DNA from 4 places in the Brachybacterium sp. P6-10-X1 genome. Region 3 is predicted to be linked to each of the others. Evidence: predicted binding sites of a transcription regulator. Region 3 holds the regulator's gene; each other region holds the start of a gene.
What was found. Region 3 encodes LexA, which represses DNA repair genes until DNA is damaged. Its sites were predicted from a motif close to TCGAACANNTGTTCGA; they were not measured.
Positions count from the first base shown of each region.

Region 1: a site for LexA is predicted at 2,211-2,226, ahead of BH708_RS11340 (Rv2578c family radical SAM protein). Genes of this name have one in related genera too.
Region 2: a site for LexA is predicted at 2,973-2,988, ahead of BH708_RS04535 (HNH endonuclease signature motif containing protein). Genes of this name have one in related genera too.
Region 4: a site for LexA is predicted at 1,676-1,691, ahead of BH708_RS07180 (HNH endonuclease signature motif containing protein). Genes of this name have one in related genera too.

Region 1 is NZ_CP017297.1:2,517,129-2,521,196, reverse strand. Features, by position in the region: gene BH708_RS11350 (hypothetical protein) at 159-1,115, opposite strand; gene BH708_RS11345 (OsmC family protein) at 1,617-2,132, opposite strand; gene BH708_RS11340 (Rv2578c family radical SAM protein) at 2,235-3,287, shown strand; tRNA gene BH708_RS11335 (tRNA-Ser) at 3,341-3,425, opposite strand; gene BH708_RS11330 (hypothetical protein) at 3,516-4,064, opposite strand.
Region 2 is NZ_CP017297.1:999,701-1,003,768, reverse strand. Features, by position in the region: gene BH708_RS04545 (sodium:proton antiporter) at 1-643, shown strand, start outside; gene nagE (N-acetylglucosamine-specific PTS transporter subunit IIBC) at 796-2,727, shown strand; gene BH708_RS04535 (HNH endonuclease signature motif containing protein) at 3,027-4,068, shown strand, end outside.
Region 3 is NZ_CP017297.1:4,318,640-4,322,707, reverse strand. Features, by position in the region: gene nrdR (transcriptional regulator NrdR) at 1-424, opposite strand, end outside; gene BH708_RS19235 (peptidoglycan-binding protein LysM) at 453-848, opposite strand; gene lexA (transcriptional repressor LexA) at 1,018-1,713, shown strand; gene BH708_RS19225 (ATP-dependent DNA helicase) at 1,762-3,792, opposite strand; gene hflX (GTPase HflX) at 3,828-4,068, opposite strand, start outside.
Region 4 is NZ_CP017297.1:1,577,952-1,582,019, forward strand. Features, by position in the region: gene BH708_RS07170 (S-(hydroxymethyl)mycothiol dehydrogenase) at 1-741, shown strand, start outside; gene BH708_RS07175 (MBL fold metallo-hydrolase) at 741-1,361, shown strand; gene BH708_RS07180 (HNH endonuclease signature motif containing protein) at 1,744-3,336, shown strand; gene BH708_RS07185 (cytochrome c oxidase assembly protein) at 3,400-4,068, opposite strand, start outside.

The sequences.
Region 1 (4,068 bases), 1.8 Mb from region 3:
GCGATGCCCGAGGTTGCGCCACGAGGTCTGCCTCGCCCGAGGTTGCGCCACGAGGTCTGCCTCGCCCGAGGTTGCGCCACGAGGTCTGCCTCGCCCGAGGTTGCGCCACGAGGTCTGCCTCGCCCGAGGCTGCGTCAGCAGGTCGGAGGCGACCGAAGTCAGGCCACGAGGTCGGCGTCGGCTTCCCAGGTGTTGCAGACGCTGAGGTCGCCGCCGGAGGTGAGGCCGGCCTGGATCCAGTGCACGCGGGAGGCGGGGTCCAGGCCGTTGTCCTTCCAGCTCGCCTCGTCCGTGAGCCAGGTGCGCACGGCCTTCGTGGGCTCCGCCGCAGAGGGCACCTGCATCGAGGCGGCCGACCCCAGGCACAGCTTCTGCAGCGTGTAGCGCCGCGTTGCCTCCTGGTACGCCTCGGAGTCCTGGCCCTCTGCCTCCTGCTCCTCGATCTTGTTGAGCATGGAGACGTAGTAGATGCCTACCGAGCTGTTCCAGTTCACGGTCGAGATCTCGGCGACCGACAGGTCCCAGAGGTATGCGCCGGGGACGTTCTCGGCGTCGGCGATCTCGGCGCCGATGCCGCTGCCGGCCGGCCAGTAGAGCGTCGAGTCGAGATTGCACATCCGGGCGGAGTCCGGATCGAAGCTCTCCGGGTCGCAGCTCGCGCTGCTCGGGACCTCCGGCGGCGTGTAGACCGCGATGGACGGGGAGGTCCAGGGCAGGCCGCGATCCGAGCTGGCGGTGGACCAGACCGAGTTCAGACAGGCGCCCCCGGCGTCGAGGACGGCCTGGATCTCCTCGGGGCTCTGCGTCGATGCCGGGGTGGCGGGCAGCTCGCAGCTGCCGACGGTGGGCAGGCTCCCACGGGTCAGCGGGTTGTCGGCGAGGATCTCGTGGATCTCCTCGGGACTGCCGGGCACCTCGTCGTAGGGGACGACGACCTCGAAGCTGGGGGTCTCCTCGGCCGGGGTCGGCTCGTCGGCGGTCGGGTCCTCGGACCCGCTCGGTTCCTCGCTGGTCGTCGGGTCCTGGCTGGTCGCGACGGGCGGGGAGTCGTCGCTGTTCCGGGTGAGGATCAAAGCGGTGAGTCCGCCGCCGACGGCGATCACGAGCACCGCCACGCAGCCCAGGGCCACGGCGATCAGCGCCCAGGGCCGAGCCCTCGAGGGGCCGGGCCCTGCGGGGCCAGGACCGGCAGGACCGGGGCCGCCTGGGCCACCCGGGCCGCCCGGGCCGCCCAGGCCGTGGCCTGCGGGGCCGGGCCCGACGGGACCTCCGGGGCCAGGTCCGACGGGACCTCCAGGGCCGGGCCCGACGGGCCCGCCGGGGTGCGGACCGCCGGGACCGGTGCCGCCGGGCCCGCCGTATCGTTCGTTCCCGTCCGGTGCGCCCTGGGCCGGGGGGCTGGCGGGCGCGGCGGGACGACCCGGCCCGCCGAAGCGTCCGCCGGGGGAGTTCGGGTCTCCCGGGCCCGACGGGCCGCCCCAGCTCCCGCGCCCGTTTCCGCCGCCCGTCGACCCTGCTTCCGACATCAGTTCCCCCTGAAGATCCGTTCCCGTCCGTTCAGGATATCCGGGCGGGATCGGACCAGGAGGAGTTCCGGCAGGGCGGGACGGATCGGATCAGCCGCGTGGGGCCACCACCAGCTCGACGTCCGACGCTCCCTGGCCGGTCAGGATCTTGGAGACCGGGCACCGGGCGTGCGCGGCCTCGGCCAGTTCGCGAACCTCCTCCGGTGCCATCTCCTCGACCGAGACCACGGCGCGCGGTGTGAACCGGAAACCGCCGACCGGATCGCGGTGCATCTCGACCTCGACGCTGACCCGGCTCTCGTGCGCCAGACCCCGCTCGGACAGGACCACGCGCAGCGTCTCGCCGAGACAGGTGCTCCAGGCCATGGCCAGGAACTGCTCGGGATTGAAGCCCTGTGCCGGGGACGACGGGCTCCCGGTGGGCAGGACGACCTCCGGCTCGGCAGCGGCACCATCGCGCCGCTGTCCGACGTCCAGCGAGGCGGGGCCCTCGTGGGCGCGCACCTGCCCGGAGGTGCCCCGGGAGTTGTCGACGCGGGCGGTGTAGAGCGGACGGGGCCGGGACTCAGGGTCCGAGGGGGACGAGGGATCGGCAGAGGTCATCATCGCCCCAGGCTAGATGCGTCGCCGGATTCGGGGCGGCCGACGGGCCCGTCGGAGGAGCATCTCCCCCTTGACATAGTGTCGAACGTACGTTCGAATACAGGCATGCGTTGGAGCGGGCAGACGGTCGGAGCGGGGCAGCGCGAGCAGGCTCTGCTGGGTATGTCCGGGCTCGTGCGCAGCGTGCGCACGCCGGAGTTCCAGGGCGTCACCTTCCACGAGGTGACGGCGAAGTCGGCGTTGAATCGCGTGCCGGCCTCGAGCTCGATGCCGTTCGAGTGGAGCGTGAATCCCTATCGAGGGTGCTCCCACGCCTGCGTCTACTGTTTCGCGCGCAGCACGCACAAGTACCTGGATCTCGACGCAGGCGCCGACTTCGACCAGCAGGTCATCGTGAAGGTCAATGTCGCCGAGGTGCTGCGCGCCGAGCTCGCGAAGCGCTCCTGGAATCGTGACCTCGTCGCGCTCGGCACCAACACCGATCCCTATCAGCGCGCCGAAGGGCGCTACGGCCTGATGCCCGGGATCATCTCCGCCCTCGCCGACAGCGGCACGCCGATCTCGATCCTCACCAAGGGCACCCTGCTGCGACGTGACCTCCCGCTGCTGGAGAAGGCCGCGGAACGGGTTCCGGTGGACCTCTCGATGTCCATCGCCGTGTTCGACGACGAGCTGCAGAGAGCCGTCGAACCCGGCACCCCGACCACCGCCGCCCGCCTGGCGACCGTCCGGGCCGCGGCCGATGCCGGATTCCGCGTGACGGTCTTCCTCATGCCGATCATGCCCTGGCTGACGGACTCCGACGCCCAGCTCGACGACGCCCTCGCCCGGATCGCCGAGGCCGGCGCCTCACGTGTCGTCCACGGCGCCCTGCATCTGCGGCCCGGGGCGAAGGAGTGGTTCCTCGAGTGGATCTCGCGGGAGCATCCCGAGCTCGCGACCGGCTATGGCCGTTTCTACGGTCGGGAGTCCTATGCGCCGGCGAGCTATCGCAAGAACCTGTCCCGGCGGTTGCGGCCGTTGCTGCAACGGCACGGCCTGGCCGCCCACGAAGACGAGGATCAGCCCGAGCAGCGGCGTGCGGCCGCCGGCAGGGCAGTCGGGGCGCGGTCCGCCCCGGCGGCTCTCGACCTGGTCCCGCAGCCCGCTCTGTTCTGAGGTGAGCAGATACGAAAACGCCCCTCACCTGCAGGTGAGGGGCATTTTTTCGGCGGAGGATGGGGGATTCGAACCCCCGAGGGCGTGAACCCAACACGCGTTCCAGGCGTGCGCCATAGGCCGCTAGGCGAATCCTCCAGCGCTCGTGAGAGCAGGCATCAGCGTACCCGACGCTCCGGAGTGGTGCGAACCGAGCGGGTGCAGGTCACACTCACTCTCCCCGCGGCTTCAGCTCCTCGAGCTCTCTCCGTCGACGAGGCGCTCCGCGCTCCCCGAGTGTTCGGTCGCGCTCCGCACGTCGTTCGATGCGTGGAACCGCCACCGGGCCCAGAAATCCTCCGCGAGCTGGGGTGGTGGCACGGCCTGCGCGAACAGCCCGGAGATCTCGTGCTCGTCGTCCTGGAGCTCCGCCTCGAACTCGTCGGGCAGCGGGTCGATGTTCTGCGCGCGAAGCCAGGCAAGCGCGCGGTCCGGCAGCGAGGTGTCCGGCGCGCAGGCCTCGCGGCGCGCAGCCCAGACCTCTCCCGGGGCGGCGTCGAGCAAGGAGGCTCCCCGCCTCGCGTCCACGGCCCCGCCGACCTGGAAGTCTGCGAACGTCCCGCCGCGCCGCTCGTACTCGACGACGAGGTTCCCCGGCAGGGCTTCGATCGCCACCAGGTCCGGTCGCCAGGCGGCCAACCGCTCGCGGGCCTGCGCCACCACGGGCTCCGGCGTCGCCGCGGACAGGTGCGCAGTCGGGACGATCAGGAGTTCAGTGCTCGGCGGGGGAGGGGGCATCGTC
Region 2 (4,068 bases), 1.1 Mb from region 3:
CGAACGCTTCCGCTCCCATCCCCGCCACGAGCGGCTCGAACGCTGGCTGCAGCGCCGCCACGCCGATGCCCGCTTCTACGCCGGCAACGGACTGGGCTGGCGCGGCGGAGCAGTCCTGGCCTGGTCCGGCATGCGCGGCGTGGTCACTCTCGCCGCCGCGCAGTCGCTGCCCACCGACTTCCCGTACCGCACCCAGCTGGTCCTGGTCGCCTTCGTGGTCGCCCTGGTCACGCTCGTGGGCCAGGGCGGCACGCTGCCGCTCCTGATCCGCGTGCTCGGTATCCGCGGCACCGATGAGGAGCGCGCCCGGCGCGAGCTGTCGCTGCTGCTGTCCGAGGTGAACGAGGCCGCCGTCGGCCAGGTGGTCGACAATCCCGACCTGCGGCGCCGCGACGGCAAACCCTTCGACGCTGCGGTCCTCGACCGAGCCCGGCAGATGCATGAGCGCATGACCAGCCCCGACGGCAGGGGCCACGAGCACGACGCGGCCAAGGCCCAGCTCCCCGAGCTCCTGCAGCTGATCCTCGACGCCCAGCAGGACGCCCTGAACGAGGCGCGCTCCACCGGCTCGTACGACTCCAGCACCATCAAACGCGCCCAGAAGCAGCTCGATCAGGGGTACGTGCGCATCTCGGGGGTCTGAGCCGCCCGCGAAAGTGCGACCTCCGTCATGCGAGATGCTCGAATATGCGCGTTACGACCCCGAAACGGTGCAGAATGATCGCCGTTCTCGGAGTGCACCGTGCGGCATGGCCGCCGCACGCCGCCGTGCGCCCCGCAACCTGAGAGGTACCGATGAAGTTCTTCCAACGCTTGGGCAGATCGCTGATGCTGCCCGTGGCCGTGCTCCCCGTCGCCGCGATCCTGAGCGGCATCGGCTACTGGATCCTGACCGCGACCGGCAACGACACCAACCTCGTCGGCGTCTTCTTCAAGACCGCCGGCGGTGCGTTGCTGGACAATCTGCCGCTGCTGTTCGCGATCGGCATCTCCATCGGCATGGCCAAGAAGTCCGACGGCACCTCCGCGCTCGCGGGCCTCGTCTCCTGGCTCATGGTGACGACGCTGCTGAAGCCCGAGAACGTCGCGCTCTTCCAGGGCATCGAGGAGGACGCGGTCAACCCCGCCTTCGACAATCTCGAGAACGTGTTCGTCGGCATCATCTGCGGCCTCATCGGCGCCTGGGTCTACGACCACTTCAAGGACACGAAGCTGCCGGACGCGCTCTCCTTCTTCTCCGGCAAGCGCTCCGTCGCGATCATCACCGCCGGGATCTCCCTGGGCGTCGCCCTCGTGCTGTTCTTCGTCTGGCCCCTGGTGTACTCGGGCCTGGTCGGCTTCGGAGAATTCATCCTCACCCTCGGTCCCGTCGGCGTGGGCATCTACGGATTCTTCAACCGCCTGCTGATCCCGCTGGGTCTGCACCACGCCCTGAACTCCGTGTTCTGGTACGACGTCGCCGGCATCAACGATCTCGGCAACTTCCTGAACAACACCGGCACCTACGGCGTCACCGGCCAGTACATGACCGGCTTCTTCCCCATCATGATGCTCGGCCTGCCCGGGGCGGCGCTCGCGATGTACGTGACGGCGAAGACGACTCGGCGCAAGGTCGCCGCCGGCGTGCTGCTCTCCAGCGCCATCGCCTCGTTCTTCGTGGGCGTCACCGAGCCGCTGGAGTTCTCCTTCATGTTCCTGGCTCCCGGCCTGTACGTGGTCCACGCCCTCTTCACGGGCATCTCCATGGGCGTCAGCGCCGCCCTGCCGGTGCGGATGGGCTTCGGCTTCTCCGGCGGCTTCATCGACCTGGTGCTGGGCTGGGTGAACCCCATGGCGCAGAACCCCTGGGCGATCCCGCTGATGGGCGTGTTCTGGTTCGTCGTCTACTTCGTGGTCTTCCGCTTCATCATCCGCCGCTTCGACCTGAAGACCCCCGGCCGGGAGGATGACGAGGACCTCGTGGACGAGGACGACGCCCTCGCCCCCGGCGCGGACAAGTACCTCGTGACCGCCACCGCCTTCCTCGCCGCCCTCGGCGGCCGGGAGAACATCGTCGACCTCGAGAACTGCGCGACCCGCCTGCGCATGGAGGTCGCCGACACCACGGCCGTCGACGAGGCCGCTCTCAAGCGCGCCGGAGCCGCCGGCACCATGAAGCCGGGCGGGCAGTCCGTCCAGGTCATCTACGGCACCAGCGTCCAATTCGTGAAGGACGCCATGGAGGGCATCATCACCGGGAAGGCCGAACCGGTCGCCGACGAGGATGTCGCGGCGGCGAGCTCCGGCGCGGCCGCTGCCACCGCCACCGCGGTGCGCGCGAGCTCCCTGGTCCGCCTGCGTCAGCCCGTGCCCGGCGCCGTCGTGCCGCTGTCGGAGGTGCCCGATCCGACCTTCGCCGGCGGCATCATGGGCCCGGGCGTCGCGATCGAGCCGACCTCGGGCGAGGTCGTCGCTCCCGCCGCCGGGACCGTCACCCACGTGTTCCCGACCGGCCACGCGGTGGCGCTCACGCTCGATGACGGCACCGAGGTGCTCGTCCACGTCGGCCTCGACACCGTGAAGATGCAGGGCGAGGGCTTCACGACCCTCGTGGAGACCGGGGAGCACGTCAGCGCCGGCACGCCGCTGCTGCGCGCCGACCTCTCGGCGATCCGCGTCGCGGGGTATTCGACGGTCACCCCGGTGATCGTGCTCAACGACAAGGAGGCTCGGATCGAGCTGATCTGAGCGGACACGCGGCCGTGGAATCCGGTCGCAGTGAGCTGAGCGGCGGCCCGGCGGCGGGGGAGACCTCGGCTCCGGGCCGCCGTCGTGCGTCGGGGCCGAGGAGCGGGGGCGGGGCCGGGCGGTGCTGCGGGGACGAGGGCGGTGCTGCGGGGCGGGGCCAACATGTGCCACGCCAGCGCGAATCTTCCTCCACAAGGGGTGTTCATCCACAATTTAGGACGGGTCTGCGAAAAGGCTGGCACGCCTCGAACGAAAGTTCTAAACTAGGGGGAGGGAATCGGGCGAGAGAGGACGGTGTGATGACGGTGAACAGGTCATCATCTGCAGCCGCCTCTGTCGACTCGACGCACCCCGCCGGGTCACCTGCGACCGACGCCTCGCACTCCTCCGCCGAGTCGCCGTCGATCAGCGCGGCCGAGCCCCCGCGGACGCCGGTCCGCGCCCGCACCCCGCTGGGTCCGGACTCCTTCGCCGCCCGCTCGCACGTCGAGCCAGGGTGCGTCGAGGAGCAGCTCGCCCGGGCGCTGTTCGCCACGCACCACGAGGAAGCCCTCGCCTATGCCGGGCGCCTGCGGAAGCTCGCGATGCTCTGGGACGACACCAGCGAAGAGGGCGACATGAACGCGATCCTCGTCGCCGACGCACGCCGGGTCACGCTGGATCAGGCCCGCACGCAGCTGAGCGATGCCGCCACCGCCGTCGTCGGCCTGCCGCGTACGCTCGCCCGTCTCGAAGCCGGACACCTTCCGGTCACGTGGTTCGAGCAGCTGCTGCGCCGGACTCGTCGACTCACCTCCGACCAGTGCCGGCAGGTCGACGTCCGGGTCGCCGAGTGGGACCTCGAGAACATCGCTGCGGACCGGTTCTCGCGGGAGTTGGGCACGCTCATCGCCTGGTTCGGGATGGCGGCGGTCCGTGAGACCCCGACCGAGCAGCGGGACGTCTCCCTCGAGATCAACCCTGATCACGACGGTACCGCCTGCCTGCACGTGACCGGACCGATCCCTGAGATCCTCGACCTCTCGCGCCGTCTCGACCTCGCGGCGCGTGCCGTCCAGGGCGAGCAGCGTCGCGCCGTGACGGAAGGGCGCCCGGCACCGTTCGACATCGACGGCGACGTCGGCCGTACGGAGTGCCGTATGCCGCTGGCCGCCCTGCGCTACGCGATCCTCACGCGCACCGTGCTCGAGACCCCGGGTGTTCAGGTGCCCCGGAGCCGCTTCCGCCTGCAGGTGATCGTCCCGGCCATGACACTGCTGGGGGAGTCCGACGCCCCCGGCACCATCGACGGCACCATCCCGCTGCCCGCCCGGATGGCTCGCCATCTCGCAGCCGATGAAC
Region 3 (4,068 bases):
CGATCTCGCTCTCGAAGTCCTCGAGCGAGTCGAAGTCCTGGTAGACGCTCGCGAACCGGAGGTAGGCGACCAGATCGAGCTCCTGCAGCGGCTGCAGGATCGACAGACCGACCTGGTGCGCATCGATCTCCGCCTGGCCGCTGGAGCGGATGGTCTCCTCGACCCGCTGGGCGAGCATCGCCAGCTGGTCGTCGCTGACCGGGCGACCCTGGCAGGCCTTGCGCACCCCGGAGATCACCTTCGCCCGGCTGAACGGCTCGCTGACCCCGGAGCGCTTGAGCACGGACAGCGAGGCCGTCTCGGAGGTCGAGAAGCGCCGCGAGCAGTTCGGGCACTGACGACGGCGTCGGATGGTCGCGCCATCATCGGACGTGCGCGAATCCACGACCCGGGAGTCAGGATGGCGGCAGAACGGACAGTGCATCCGGTCAGGATAGCGGCACGCCGGAGGCTCAGGGGGTGAGGGACCCCGCGGCCGGCAGCTCGATCTGCTGACCGGCGGTGACGCGACCGGTGGGCAACTGGTTCAGGGTGCGCACCTCGGCGATGTACTCCCTCTCGCTCATCTGCGCCGGTGCGTACTGCTCGGCGTAGCCCCACAGGGTGTCGCCGGCCTCGACGGTGATGGTCGTCGGCGGTTCCGGCTCGGGGCCCGCCAGGGCGGTGGACACGTCGAACACCAGCAGCAGGGCGCCGGCGACGAGGAGCCCGAGCAGGAAGGCGATCAGCGTCAGCAGAGCGCGGCCCCGCCGCGTGGGCTCGAGTCGAACGTCCGCTCGAGATTCTTGGACGTCGTGCTGGTCGTGATGCTGCGGGAAGGGAAGGACCGTCGCGGTCTGCGTAGCCATGTCCGAACTCCTGTTCGATCGAATCTCTGTGCGACTGTAGCCGGGAGGCGGCGCGACACGCAAGAGGAATCTCGAACACCTGTTTGGCATCCGATGCGCGCCGCCCTAGGCTGGGTGACAGGACAACGGAACCGCGAGGGTCCGACAGACGAAGCCAGGAGGCCGCACGATGACGCCGAGCACCCCCCAGCCGATCCGGTCCCGCGGCGACGCCCCGGCGGATCCCGCCACGGCCGGGCTCACCCGTCGCCAGCGCCTCGTCCTGGAGACCATCAACGACGCCGTCGCCGCTCGCGGGTACCCACCCACGATGCGCGAGATCGGCGACGCCGTCGGGCTGACCTCGTCCTCCTCGGTGTCCCATCAGCTCCAGGCGCTCGAGCGCAAGGGCTTCCTGCGCCGGGATCCGAAGCGTCCGCGGGCGATGGAGGTCGTGATGCCCGAGGACGACGGCGCCCCCGCAGCCGTGCCGCTCCCGGACATCACCCCCGAGTCGGTCACGGTGCCGCTGGTCGGCCGGATCGCGGCTGGCGTGCCGATCACCGCCGAGGAGCAGGTCGAGGACGTCTTCAGCCTCCCCTCGCGCCTGGTCGGCGACGGGAACCTCTTCCTGCTGCAGGTCGTCGGCGACTCCATGATCGACGCCGCCATCTGCGACGGCGACTGGGTGGTGGTGCGCAGTCAGCGCTCGGCCGAGAAGGGCGAGATCGTCGCCGCCATGATCGACGGGGAAGCCACCGTGAAGACCTTCGTCCAGCGCGACGACCACGTCTGGCTCATGCCCCACAACCCCGCCTTCGCCCCGATCCTGGGCGACCACGCCGAGATCCTCGGCAAGGTCGTCGCGGTGCTGCGCGCCGTCTGAGCGCCCTCCGACCCGCGGACGCCGACCCTCAGGTCCGCGGCGGCGGGGTCAGGAATCGGCGAGACGGCGCAGAGCGCCGAGCGCGACCTCGGGATCGGCCGTCGGCCACAGCGGCGGCATCGCCTCGCGCAGGAAGCCCCCGTAGCGCGCGGTGGCCAGGCGCGGATCCAGCACGGCCACCATGCCCCGGTCCTCCCGCGAGCGGATCAGGCGCCCCGCCCCCTGGGCCAGCAGCAGCGCGGCATGCTGGGCGGAGACCGCCATGAAGCCGTTGCCGCCGTGGCGGGCGATCCGTTCCTGGCGGGCGGAGGTCAGCGGGTCGTCGGGCCGCGGGAACGGGATCCGGTCGATGGTGACCAGACGCAGCGACCGCCCCGAGACGTCCACCCCCTGCCACAGCGTGAGGGTGCCGAACAGGGACGCGTCCTCGTCCTCGCGGAAGTTTCGCACCAGGTTCGCCATCGAGTCCTCCCCCTGCACCTCGATCGTGAGGTCGAGGCGGGCACGGACGTGTTCGGCCGCCAGCTCCGCGCCGCGGCGCGAGGAGAACAGGCACAGCGCTCCCCCGCGGGAGGCCTCCACGAGATCGGTCAGGTGATCGAGCATTGCCTGTGAGGGCCCCTCCCGCCCGGGCTGCGGCAGGTGCCGGGCGGTGTAGAGGATCCCCTGGCTCCGATAGGCGAAGGGGCTGCCCACGTCCAGGCCCGCCCAGGCCCCGCTGTCCTCCCCGGGCGGCAACTCGTCCACCTCGGTGCGGCCGGCCCGGCCCAGGCCCACATCCCCGGCAGCGGGGTCGAAGCGGCCGCCGAGGGCGAGGGTCGCCGAGGTGAGCACGGCGGTGCGGTCCTCCAGGATCGCCCCGCGCATCGCCGCGGCGACGCTGAGCGGGGCCACCTGGATGCTCGAGCGCCCGGTGGCCTGGGAGTGGGAGACGGAGACCACGTCGTCCTCCCCCGGCGCACCGAGCCGCTCGCAGACGTCGATGATCTCCTGCAGGTTCGCCCGGACCGTCTTGCGGGTCCCGGCCGTGGCCGCGGAACCGTCGTCGCCGGCGTCCTTCGCGTCGGAGTGGGCGGTGCGGGCCTGGATGCGCAGCTGCTGGACGGCATCGGCCAGGCGGTCGGGCAGGTCGCCGAGCACCCGGCCGTCCGGTGCGAGCTCGAGGGACTCGCGCAGCTCCTCGGCGGCGTCGTCGAGAGCGGTCGCCCCGACCCCCAGCCCGCGCAGCTCGCGCACCGCGCCCCGCAGCATGCCGGGGCTGAGGACCTCGGTCACGGCTCCCGTGACGCGGCCGGTGAGGTCGTGGGCCTCGTCGAAGACGACGACGTCGTGGTCGGGGATGATGCCGTGATGGTCGAAGGAGTCGATCGCCAGCAGGGCATGGTTGGTCACCACGATGTCGACCTCGCGGGCGAGCTCCCGACTGCGCTCGGCGAAGCAGGACTCGATCATCGGACAGGTGCCGCCCAGGCATTGGGAGCCGGTGACGGAGACCTGCCTCCAGGCGCGGTCGGAGACCGGGTCCTCGAGCGAGTCGCGGTCGCCGCTGTCGGTCTCCTCAGACCACTCCCGCAGGCGACGCACCTGATCGCCCAGGCGTTCGCCGCCCCCGCGGCCGGGGTCCGCCGAGGCCTCGGCGAACAGCGCGCCGGGATCGATGTCCACGGGATAGCCGCCGTCGATCTTGTGGCGGCACAGGTAGTTCGCCCGGCCCTTCAGCAGCGCGAAGGTCGGGGTGCGCGGCAGATGCGGAGAGAGCGCCTCGACCAGGTACGGCAGATCCTTGCGCACGATCTGCGTCTGCAGCGCGATGGTCGCGGTGGAGATCACCACGGGCCGACGGCTGACCAGCGCATGGCGCAGCGCCGGCACCAGATAGGCGAGCGACTTTCCGGTGCCGGTGCCCGCCTGGACCAGCAGATGGCGCCCGCCGGTCATGGCCGTCTCCACGGCCTCCGCCATGGCCTGCTGTCCGGGGCGCTGGGTGCCGCCGATGGCCGTGACCGCCGCGTCCATGAGGGTCGACAGTTGGATCTCGGCGGCCGCCGGAGCGGCCTCGTGAGCGGTGGCGGTGGTCATCGGATCAGGATATCCGTGCCACCGTTCCCGCCCCGTCAGGCCGCGCCGTGCAGCTCTGCGGCGAGCGCCTCGTCCACGCGGGCATGGAGGTGGGTGCCCTCCATGACGTGCTCCTCGGCGATGACCTCTCCGCTGCTGTGCACGCGCGAGACGAGATCGCCGCGGGAGTACGGCACGACCACGTCGATCTCGACCGCGGGCCGCGGCAGGCGCTCCGCGATCAGATCGCGCAGCTCCGCCGCGCCCATCCCGGTGCGGGCGGAGACGACGATCGCC
Region 4 (4,068 bases), 1.6 Mb from region 3:
GTCGACGGCACCGAGCTGACGGCTGCGCTCGGCATCGGCTCCTTCGCCGAGAAGACCCTGGTCCACGAGGGACAGTGCACGAAGGTCTCCCCCGATGCCCCGGCCGAGGTCGCCGGGCTCCTGGGCTGCGGTGTCATGGCCGGCATCGGCGCGGCGATCAACACCGGCGCCGTCCGGCGCGGCGAATCGATCGCGGTGATCGGACTGGGTGGCGTCGGCTGCGCGGCGATCGCCGGCGCGGAGCTCGCCGGCGCCACCACGATCATCGGTCTCGACGTCGACGAGAAGAAGCTCGCCGCCGCGGACGAGCTGGGGGCCACCCACACCCTGGCCACCGAGGGTCTCTCCCCGCAGCAGGTCGCCGAGAAGATCCAGGAGCTCACCGGCGGTTTCGGGGCCGACGTCGTCGTCGATGCGGTCGGCATCCCGCAGACCTACGAGACGGCCTTCTACGCACGTGATCTCGCCGGTCGCGTGGTGCTGGTCGGCGTCCCCCGCCCGGACGTCGAGATCACTCTGCCGATGCTGGACGTGTTCGGCCGCGGCGGCGCCCTGAAGTCCTCCTGGTACGGCGACTGCCTGCCCGAGCGGGACTTCCCGTATCTCACGGACCTGTTCCTGCAGGGCCGGTTGCCCCTGGGCCGCTTCGTCACCGGGCGCACCGATCTGCCCGGGGTCGACGCGGCATTGGACTCCCTGCACGACGGCGCGAACCTGCGCACCGTGGCGGTGGTCTCCTGATGACTCTCCGACTCGACCATGCCATCACCTCCGGCACCTTCAGCCTCGACGGGGAGACCCACGAGGTCGAGAACAACGTGTGGGTGCTCGGCGATGACGAGCAGTGCCTCGTCCTCGACGCCCCGCACGACGTCGCGACCGTTCGTGACCTGGTGGGCGGGCGCGAGTGCGTCGGCATCCTGCTGACCCACGCGCACGACGACCACGTGCGGATGGCCCCGGAGCTCTCCGAGGCTCTCGAGGCGCCGATCCTGCTGAACCCGGCCGACCGCGAGGTCTGGCAGCTCACCCACGGCGACCTCCCCTGGGACGGCGACGTCACTGACGGTGACATGTTCTCCCTGGGCGGCGTGGACCTCGAAGCCTTGCACACCCCGGGCCACTCCCCCGGCTCGACCTGCTATTACGTCGAGGAGCTCGGGGCGGTGTTCGTCGGGGACACCCTGTTCCAGGGCGGGCCCGGCGCCACCGGGCGCTCGTTCTCCTCGCGGGAGACGATCGAGCAGTCGATCCGGGAGCGCCTGTTCGCGCTGCCGGAGGACACGGTGGTGCACACGGGGCACGGCCCGGACACCACCATCGGTGCCGAGAAGGAGGCCGCTCACGGCGACTGGCTGTGAGGGTCCCTGGCGCTCGGTCCTGCTGAGCTCTCCCTGCTGCTGACGGCGGCGGTCGCAATCCTGCGGCCGCCGCCGTTCGTGTGGGCGGGCCCGCGAGGGCGGACACCTGGCGCTCGCGCGGCGCACCTGACACCCGGCACCCGGCACCCGGCACCCGGCACCCGGCACCCGGCACCCGGCACCCGGCACCCGGCACCCGGCACCCGGCACCCGGCACCGTAAATCATCTCCCTGTTCGAGACTGAATCGTCGCAGGCCACCTCCGGTTCAAGGTTGTCCACACCCCTTCGTTCGTCACACCCTCCTCTGTAGAATAGGTCACACATTCGATGATCCGGCGGGAGCAGAGTTCCCGCCGCAGAGCGCGAGGAGGCGAGAGGCGATGGGCGAGTTCGACGACAGCGCGGCACCGTTCCTGCTCGCACCTCCCAGCCCCGAGGCGGCCGCAGCGACGAGGCAGGCTTCGGCCCGGACACGGCGTCGCGGCGCGATCTCTCGCGACGCCGTTCGGCGGGCCGGGCTCACGAGCTCCCCGCGGATCGGGCAGAAGCTGGCCGAGCTGTGGGACAGCGGTCGGCAGGACTCCCGCCGCCTCGCCGTGCGGTACCGCGTCGTCATCGAGGCCTCGCAGGATCCGCTGGGTCCCGAGCTCGACAAGGACGCCGCGGCCATGGAGGAACTGCACGTCTCCCTCGCCCTGCGCTGCACGAGGGTGCAGGCGGCCCGCACGATCCGCGAGTCCCATCGCATCGGTGCCCTGCTCCCCCTCTGCCTCGAGCGGTTGGCCGAGGGCGACTTCCCGGCCGCGTGGTTCTCGACGCTGATCGAGCGCACAGGCGACCTCGAGGACGATGCCGTGCGCGGGGTGGATGTTGCGCTCGCGCACGCGGACCTCGCCGTGAGCCCCGAAGCCTTCTCCCGCCGCCTCGGCCACCTGATCACGGCCGCGACCGCGCACAGCGAGCTTCCCGAGCACGCGACGCCCGAGGCTCGTCGCCGCGTGGTCCTGGATCCGCCCCGGCCCGACGGCACCGGTTGCCTGCGCATCATCGGCCCGATCCCCGAAGTGCTGGATCTCAGTCGCCGTCTCGACCAGGCCGCTCATGCCGTGAAGAACGCCCAGCTGGCCGCGCTCGAGGACGGCGCATCGATCCCCTCTGATCCCGACGGCATGATCGAGAGCACCGGCCAGGTGCCGAGCCTCACCGCCACCCGGTACTCGGTCCTGTTGGGTGCGTGGCTCGACACCGACGGGATCGAGGTGCCGGCCGCCCGGTTCCGCATGACGGTGACGGTGCCGTTCCTGACGCTGCTCGGGGAATCCGATGCGCCCGGCACGCTCGACGGCACCACCCCGATCCCCGCGGACATGGCACGCGACCTGGCCGGCCGCGAGGACACCTGGTACCGGGTCCTGACCGACCCGACCACGGGCCGCTTCCTGCCCCTGGCCGCAGATCGCTACCGCCCGACGGCCGAGCAGCTGGAGTATCTCCGGTTGCGTCACCCCACCTGCGCGGTCCCCGGGTGCAACCGGCCCACTTCGTGGCTGGCCGAGGCGGATCACATCGAGGAGTTCGACCACGAGGACCCCGCCTCCGGCGGACGGACCGACGTGGCCAACCTGCACGAGCTCTGCCGCGAGCACCACCGGTTGAAGACTCTCGGTCTGCTGAATCCGGTCCGTGACGACCTCACCGGGAAGACCTGGTGGGATGTCTCCGGCATGCTCATGACGATGCAGGAGGACGGCCGTGACCTCGCCACCGAGCAGGTCGTGGCCGAGATGACCGCTGCCTGGGAGCAGTTCGAGGCCTCGCGGGCGATGCGCGCAGAGAGCACGCGACGACGGCGTGAGGTCCAGGAACGAGGACTGTCCCCGGGGGACGTGGTCACCGGGCCGGACGGGGAGAACGGATGGTGGGTCGGCCGCGACGGAGACCTGCACCCGCCCGGGCCGCCCCCGCCTTTCTGAGCCATTCCCGCAGCCCGGTCGACCGGGTTGCGGGGCCCGGCTCCACGCCGACTGCCGCACAGATCACGCGGGAGGCTCGGACACATCCTTCGTACGCTGGTCACGGAGCTGCGGCACGTCCTGTCCCGCCTCGCCCCGAGGCGCACCCGTCCTGGCGGTCGCCGGGCTCGGTGCTCCCGGCCCCGCTGCCTCAGGATCCGACATCGCACCAGGATCGGGTGCCCCGGACTCGCGGCCCGCAGTCCCCGGTGCGGCCTCCCCCAGACCTTCCGAGCCGTCGGCGTCTGACGCCGCCGACGGATCGGTGCCTGACGCCGCTGCCGAATGACCCACGACTGACGCGGCCACCGACGGTGCCGTCGGCGGCGGCGCGTCCCCTCGCAGGCTCGCGAGGTACGCGTTGTACGCCGCGAGCTCCGCTCCGCCGTCGCGCTCCGCCTTGCGGTCGAACTGGCGGGCCCGACGATCCTCGGACTTCATCCACATCGTGGCCATCAGGATCGCGTAGAAGAAGGTGGGGATCTCCGAGACGGCCCACATGATCGTGGCCCCGCGTTCCTGGATCAGCGCGAGCTGGTCGGTCGTGTACATCCCCAGCGCCCCGTACCAGTCCGGGGCGATCAGCCAGGTCGCGGAGACCAGCGCGACTCCGAAGAAGGCATGGAAGGCGAGAGTGACCAGCAGGGTGATCAGCTTCAGGATCGGGTTGATGGTCCTGGTGGACGGATCCAC